DNA from 2 places in the Nocardiopsis sp. EMB25 genome. Region 1 is predicted to be linked to the other one. Evidence: riboswitches for the same ligand, from Rfam matches in the RefSeq annotation. Region 1 holds a riboswitch; the other holds the start of a gene.
What was found. A riboswitch is a leader RNA that binds a small molecule or an ion and turns the genes downstream of it on or off. The one in region 1 is predicted to bind S-adenosylmethionine.

Region 1 (3,403 bases):
ACCCCCGGCAACGTGATCCGCCACACAGGGTTGGGTGATTTGCGCCCCGCTTCTCCGTCTGGGTGGTATCGCGACGTGATCCGCGGCGGGGCGCCCACTCCCGTGTCCGGTCCCGCACCGCCTCACAGCACGTTGCGCGGATCCGGGACCGGCGCCAGGCGTCCGTCGCAGTCGGCGTACTCCCACCGGGGGCCGTGCGCCACCAGGTCGGCGACCGCCCCGACCAACCGGTCGACGTGCTCGGTCGTGGTGCCCACGCCCAGGCTCGCCCGGACGGCCTGCGCGTGCCCCTCGGGCAGCAGGCGGCGGGTCAGGGGGTGCGCGCAGAACAGGCCGTCGCGCACACCGATCCCGTACTCCGCGGACAGGGCGGCGGCCAGGAGTTCGGCGGGCAACCCGTCCACGGTGAAGGACACGATGCCCACGCGCGCGTGGTCGGCCCCCCACAGGGACAGCTCGCGGACCCCGTCGATCCCGGCCAGGCCCGCGCGCAGGCGCTCCAACAGCGCTGACTCACGGATGTGCAGGAGCTCCTGGGTGGCGGGGGTGAGGGTGTCGCAGGCCGCGGCCAAGGCGACGGCGCCCAGCACGTTGGGGCTGCCCGCCTCGTGCCGTGCGGGCAGGTCGTTCCACTGGACGTCGTGTTCGGTGACCAGCTTGGTGGCCCCTCCCCCGGACAGGTAGGGGGTGGCCGCGCGCAGCCAGTCGGCGCGCCCGGCCAGCACGCCGGAGCCGAAGGGGGCGTAGAGCTTGTGCCCGGACAGGGCCACGTAGTCGGCGCCGGTGGCGGCGAGGCTGAAGGGCAGGTGCGGCACGTACTGGGCGGCGTCGACGACCACGCGGGCGCCCTCGGCGTGGGCCACCCGGACCAGCTCCTCGACGGGCCAGATCTCGCCGGTGACGTTGGAGGCGGCGGTCACGCACAGCAGGGTCGGCCCCGCGGGGGCCTCCTCCAGGGCCTTACGGGCGGCGGCGACCGCGGCCTCGGGGGACTCGGGCAGGGGCAGGCGCACGACCCGACCCGCACGGGAGGCGGGGTGTTCCCAGGGCAGCAGGCTCGCGTGGTGCTCGGACTCGAAGACGACCACGGTGCAGCCCTCGGGGACGGAGCGCGCCAGCAGGTTGAGGGCGTCGGTGGTGCCGCGCACGAACACCACGGCGTCGGCGGGCTCGGTGCGCGCGCCCAGGAAGCGGGCGACGCCGCGGCGGGCGCGCTCGTAGGCGTCCGTGCTCACCTGGGAGTGGTGGCCCGCGCCGCGGTGCACGCTGGCGTAGTAGGGCAGGGCGGCCGACAGGGCGTCGGCCACGGAGGTCAGACACGGGGCGCTGGCCGCGTAGTCGAAGTTGGCGTAGTCGACGCGCTCTCCGGTGACGAGGGGGACGCCGGTGTCGGCCGTGACGATCGCGCACTCGGGGGATTCGGGGGAACGCAGGGAGTGGATGTGATGGACCGTGGTCAAGATGCACCTCTTTCGTGGGTCGGGGGACCCACGGGGCGCCTCACGGCGACATCGGCGGGGTCCGCGCTTGTCAGACACGGTCGTGTCGGGACCTGGTCCTCACCCGGGGCACCCCACCGCGGAAGGAGGGTTGCCGGCCAGCAAGCCGGGGCTTGACGCTGGCACTCGTGACCTGGCCAGAAAGGTAGCACAGGCCCCGCGGGACGTACACCGACCCCTCCGTGTGCGCCCGGACACACCCCCGCTTGACACCCGGCACGGAGGCTGGGACATACTGGTCCCGCCTGCCCTCACGCCGCGGGTGTCCGGCTTCCCCGGTCGCCCTCCAGGCGCGAGACTCCAGAGCATCGGAGTTTTCGCATGCCCGCGAGCGAGAGGTGTGTTTGCCTTGCACGGCGACGACCGTATCCAGCAGCTTTTCCGCAACCCCAGGGTTGTCCTGATCTCCGGCTACGCCCGTCTTCCCGACACGGTGGCGAGCCACTCCCAGTACCAGCGGCTCGGCGTCGTGCTCGCCGTGGACACCGCCGACGACAGGATCGTCGCCGCGGACACCACGCTCCTCACCGACCTGGCCAAGCAGTTCTTCCGCGCCCTCGTCGAGGGCGCCTCGGTGACCGAGGACATCGCCGAGATCGTCCAGCGGGTGCAGACGCGGTACGCGGGCCAGTCCGGCGCCGCCCTCACCACCGCGCTCCGCCGCTGCCTGGAGACCTACTACCAGCTGCGGGACGGCGACCAGCTGCCCGGTGACGTCGACGCCAAGGAGTGAGCGGCCCCGTGTCCGACACCAACACCGAACCCACCGCTCCCCTGCCGCTGGCCGGGGTGCGCGTGGCCGACCTGTCCCGCGTCCTGGCGGGGCCCTACGCCACGATGCTCCTCGCCGACATGGGCGCCGAGGTGGTCAAGGTCGAGCAGCCCGGACGCGGGGACGACACCCGTGCCTGGGGCCCGCCTTGGGCGGACGCGTCCGGGACCCGTCCCGACCAGCACGGTCCCGGGGAGGCCGCCTACTTCCTGTCGGTGAACCGCAACAAGCGCAGTCTCGCGGTGGACCTGAAGGACCCCGACGGCCTGGCCGCCGTCCAGGACCTGTGCGCCTCCTCCGACGTGGTGATCCAGAACTTCCGCCCCGGGGTCATCGACCGCCTGGGCCTGGGCTACGCCGACGTGAGCGTCCGCAACCCGGCGGTCGTGTACTGCTCCGTCAGCGGGTTCGGGCCCGAGCACGAGCCCGCCACGCGTCCCGGTTTCGACATCGTCGTGCAGGCCGAGAGCGGCCTGATGGCCACCACCGGTCCGGTGGAGGGCCCGGCGAGCAAGGTGGGGGTGGCGCTCACCGACGTCCTCACCGGTCTCAACGCCGCCGTGGGCATCCTGGGTGCCCTGATGCGCGCGCGGGCCACGGGCCGGGGCGAGAACATCAACGTCTCACTCATCAACTCGACCCTGTCCGGCCTGGTCAACCTCACCCAGCAGGCGCTGGTCACGGGGACCGAGCCCACGCGGATGGGCAACGCGCACACCACGATCGTGCCCTACCAGGTCTTCCCGACGGCCGACGCCGACATCGTGATCGCGGCGGGCAACGACGCCCTGTACCAGCGCCTGTGTGCCGCCCTGGACCGGCCCGACCTGGCCGAGGACCCCCGTTACGCCACCAACCCCGGGCGTGTGGGGCACCGGGAGGAGCTGGTGGGGGAGCTGTCGGGCACCCTGCGTTCCCGTCCCGCCGACCACTGGATGGACGCGCTCGTGGCGGCCGGCGTCCCGGCCGGGCGGGTGCGCGGTGTGTTGGACGCGCTGCGCACCGCCGACGCCAGCGGGGACGACGTCCTGCGCACGGTGGAGCACCCCACCGTCGGACCGCTCGAACAGGTCCGTGCGGGCTTCCGGCTGGAGGGGACGCCCGCCCCGCTGACCGCCCCGCCCCTGCTCGG
Region 2 (3,403 bases), 3.7 Mb from region 1:
GTGGGCACGCGGACGCTGGCGCTCATGTGGGTGTTCTTCCTTCGTCGGATGGGTGCGGGATCCGAAAGCACGTCACCGGATCCCGCGAGGTCGTCGGGGAGGCCGCGGCGGCCCCTACAGCAGGCCCGCCTCGGCGAACGCGGACAGGGAGGGGGCGATCGTGGCGGTCACGCCCGCGTCCACGGCGTTGAGGGTCTTGAGCCCGTCACCGGTGTTGAGCACGACGGTCTCGGCCTTCGGGTCGAGCCTGCCCTCGCGCACGAGCTTGCGCAGGACGCCGGTGGTGACGCCGCCCGCCGTCTCGGCGAAGATCCCCTCGGTACGGGCGAGGAGGTTGATGGAGTCGACCACCTCGGCGTCGCTCACGTGCTCCACGGACCCGCCGGTGCGCTGGGCGATGTCCAGGACGTAGGGCCCGTCGGCCGGATTGCCGATGGCCAGCGACTTGGCGATGGTGTCGGGCTTGACGGGCTGGATGACGTCGTGGCCCGCCTCCCACGCCTTCGCGACCGGGGAGCAGCCGGTGGCCTGGGCGCCGAAGATCCTGTACGGGCGGTCCTGGACCAGGCCGAGCTTGATCAGCTCCTGGAAGCCCTTGTCGATCTTGGTCAGCTGGGAGCCGGAGGCGATCGGGATGACGATCTGCTCGGGCAGGCGCCAGCCGAGCTGTTCGGCGATCTCGTAGGCCAGCGTCTTGGAGCCCTCGCCGTAGTAGGGGCGCAGGTTCACGTTGACGAAGCCCCAGCCCTCGCCGGCGGGGTCGCCGATGAGCTCGGAGCAGAAGCGGTTGACGTCGTCGTAGTTGCCGTCGATGGCCACGACCTTGCCGCCGTAGACGGCCGCCATGACGACCTTGCCCTCCTCCAGGCCCGCGGGGATGAACACGCAGGACTCGAAACCGGCGCGGGCGGCGGCGGCGCCCACGGCGCCGGCGAGGTTGCCGGTGGAGGAGCAGGACAGGGTGGTGAACCCGAAGGTGCGGGCGGCCTCGACGGCGATGGCGACCACGCGGTCCTTGAAGGAGTGCGTCGGGTTGCCGGAGTCGTCCTTGACGTGGAGGGAGTCCAGGCCGAGCTCGGCGGCGAGGCGGTCGGCGCGGACCAGCGGGGTCAGGCCGGGGTTCATGTTCGGGAGTTCGGCGACGTTGGTCGGCACCGGAAGGAGGGAGCGGTAGCGCCAGATGTTGTTCGGGCCGCTCTCGATGTCGGCGCGGGTGACGGCCCCGAAGTCGTAGGCGACCTCGAGGGGACCGAAACAGAACTCGCAGGCGAACCTGGGGGTGAGGTCGTAGCGCTCACCGCACTCGCGACAGGACAGCGCGGTCGCGGGGCCGAAGGAGCGGACGGAGGTGGGTTCTGTGGCGGCAATCGCCATGGCGAGGCGTCTCCCCTCATCTTTCCTGGTGGCCACCTTGACCCCAGGCCGGAGTTGGCACCTGCCTCAGCCGCCTCGCGAGGAGCGCGAGTATCGCATGCTGAGATGGTTGCCGGGGCTTCGCAGGGCCGGTCCCTCCACCCCTCTGGATGAGCAATATGAAATTGTGCGCCGATCCCGTCGGATCCGCACGGTCACTGTAACGGACACGTTGACCGGCTTTCCACATGTGGTGACCTGGATTACACGAAACCGCTCACATGGTGAGATGCTCCCTGGTCAGAGCCGTCAGAGTGCACGTGCTCGGTTTCCGGGGTGTGACGCGCGCCCGCGTTGCCCCCGCGCGGGTTTGGGGCCCCGGTCCGCAGGCGAGACTCCAGGGAACACCCCGCCCCGCACCACCCCCCGCTCACGGGCGGCAGACCCTTCCGCGCCACCGAGAGGACGAGCACGTGGACAAGGCACAGATCCTCATCGCCTCCAACCGGGGACCCGTGTCCTTCTCGACCGCCGACGACGGCTCCCTGGAGTACCGCAGGGGCGGCGGCGGACTCGTGTCGGGGATGATCTCGGTGGCCTCCGAGATCGACGGCCTCTGGGTGTGCGCCGCCCTGTCGCCCTCCGACCGCCGCGCCGCCGCCGAGGCCCCGGGGGCCCGCCTGGACCGCACGCACGACCTGGATGGCATGCGCGTCCACATGCTGGACATCCCGGAGGAGACCTTCGCGGGCGCCTACACCGGGATCGCCAACTCGACCCTGTGGTTCACGCAGCACATGCTGTACGACACCCCGAACAAGCCGTCCTTCGGCTCCGCGTTCCGTCGGCGGTGGGAGGACTACACCGCCTACAACAACGCGTTCGCCGAGGCCCTGGTGGCCGGGGCCGCCGACAACGCGCGCGTGGCCGTGCAGGACTACCACCTGGCGCTGGTGCCGCGCATCCTGCGCGCCCGGCGCCCCGACCTGCGGATCGCGCACTTCTCGCACACCCCGTGGGCCCCGCCGGAGTACTTCCGGATGCTGCCCGACCAGGTCGCCCGCGAACTGCTGGAGGGCATGCTCGGCGCCGACCGCCTGGGCTTCCACAGCCCGCGCTGGGCCGACGCGTTCCTGCGGTGCTGCGCGGAGATCCTGCGCGCCGACGTGGACCTCGCCAAGCGCACGGTCGAGCACGGCGGACGGGTGGTCGAGGTGGGCGTGCACGCCCTGGGCGCGGACGAGGAGGGGCTGCGCGCGAGCGCGGCGGACCCCCGCGTCGCGGAGCGCCGGGAGACTCTGGAGGAGGTCGTCGGCGACACCCGGCTGATCGTGCGGGTGGATCGGACCGAGCTGTCCAAGAACATCGTGCGCGGCCTGGAGGCGTACCGGGAGCTGCTGACCGCGCACCCGGAGTGGCGCGGTCGGGTCACACACCTGGCGTTCGCCTACCCGAGCCGGGGAGACGTTCCCGAGTACCAGGAGTACACCGACGCGGTGCTGCGCGTGGCCAAGGAGATCAATGAGGAGTTCGGCACGGCCGAGTGGGCTCCGCTGGTCCTGGAGGTCAACGACGACTACCCGCGTTCGCTGGCGTCCTTCCAGATGGCCGACGTGCTTCTGGTCAACCCGATCCGGGACGGTATGAACCTGGTGGCCAAGGAGGGACCGGTGCTGTCGGAGCGGGACTCGGTGCTGGTGCTGTCGCGTGAGGCGGGCGCGGCGGACGAGCTGGGCGGGGACGCGCTGCTGGTCAACCCGTACGACACCGTGGAGACGGGCGAGGCCCTGCACCGGGCGCTGTCGATGGGAGCGGACGAGCGTCGGGCACGGCGCGGACGGCTGCGGGAGGCCGCCGTGGCGCTGCCGCCGCGGCGGTGGTTCCAGGACCAGCTGCGCTCACTGGGCTGAGGGGCGGCCGGGACCGCGGGGTGGCGGAGTCGGCTCCGCCACCGGTCTCAGCCCGCGACCCGGGCCGCGAAGGCCCGGCCGTCCTCGGGCAGCACCTGGCCGCCGTCGACCACCAGGGCCTGGCCGGTGATGAAGGACGT

Region 2: it holds a riboswitch for S-adenosylmethionine, as region 1 does, so the genes downstream of both, thrC (threonine synthase) here and KIK06_RS03075 (aminotransferase class V-fold PLP-dependent enzyme) in region 1, are expected to answer to the same signal.

The regions. Positions count from the first base shown of each region.
Region 1 covers NZ_JAMTDN010000001.1:729,128-732,530, reverse strand. Annotated here, with positions in the region: gene KIK06_RS03075 (aminotransferase class V-fold PLP-dependent enzyme) at 123-1,460, opposite strand; SAM riboswitch class IV at 1,519-1,633, opposite strand; gene KIK06_RS03070 (DUF3870 domain-containing protein) at 1,849-2,232, shown strand; gene KIK06_RS03065 (CaiB/BaiF CoA transferase family protein) at 2,241-3,403, shown strand, end outside.
Region 2 covers NZ_JAMTDN010000001.1:4,453,072-4,456,474, forward strand. Annotated here, with positions in the region: gene KIK06_RS19390 (ubiquitin-like small modifier protein 1) at 1-26, opposite strand, end outside; gene thrC (threonine synthase) at 115-1,374, opposite strand; SAM riboswitch class I at 1,388-1,530, opposite strand; gene KIK06_RS19400 (alpha,alpha-trehalose-phosphate synthase (UDP-forming)) at 1,827-3,263, shown strand; gene KIK06_RS19405 (SDR family oxidoreductase) at 3,311-3,403, opposite strand, start outside.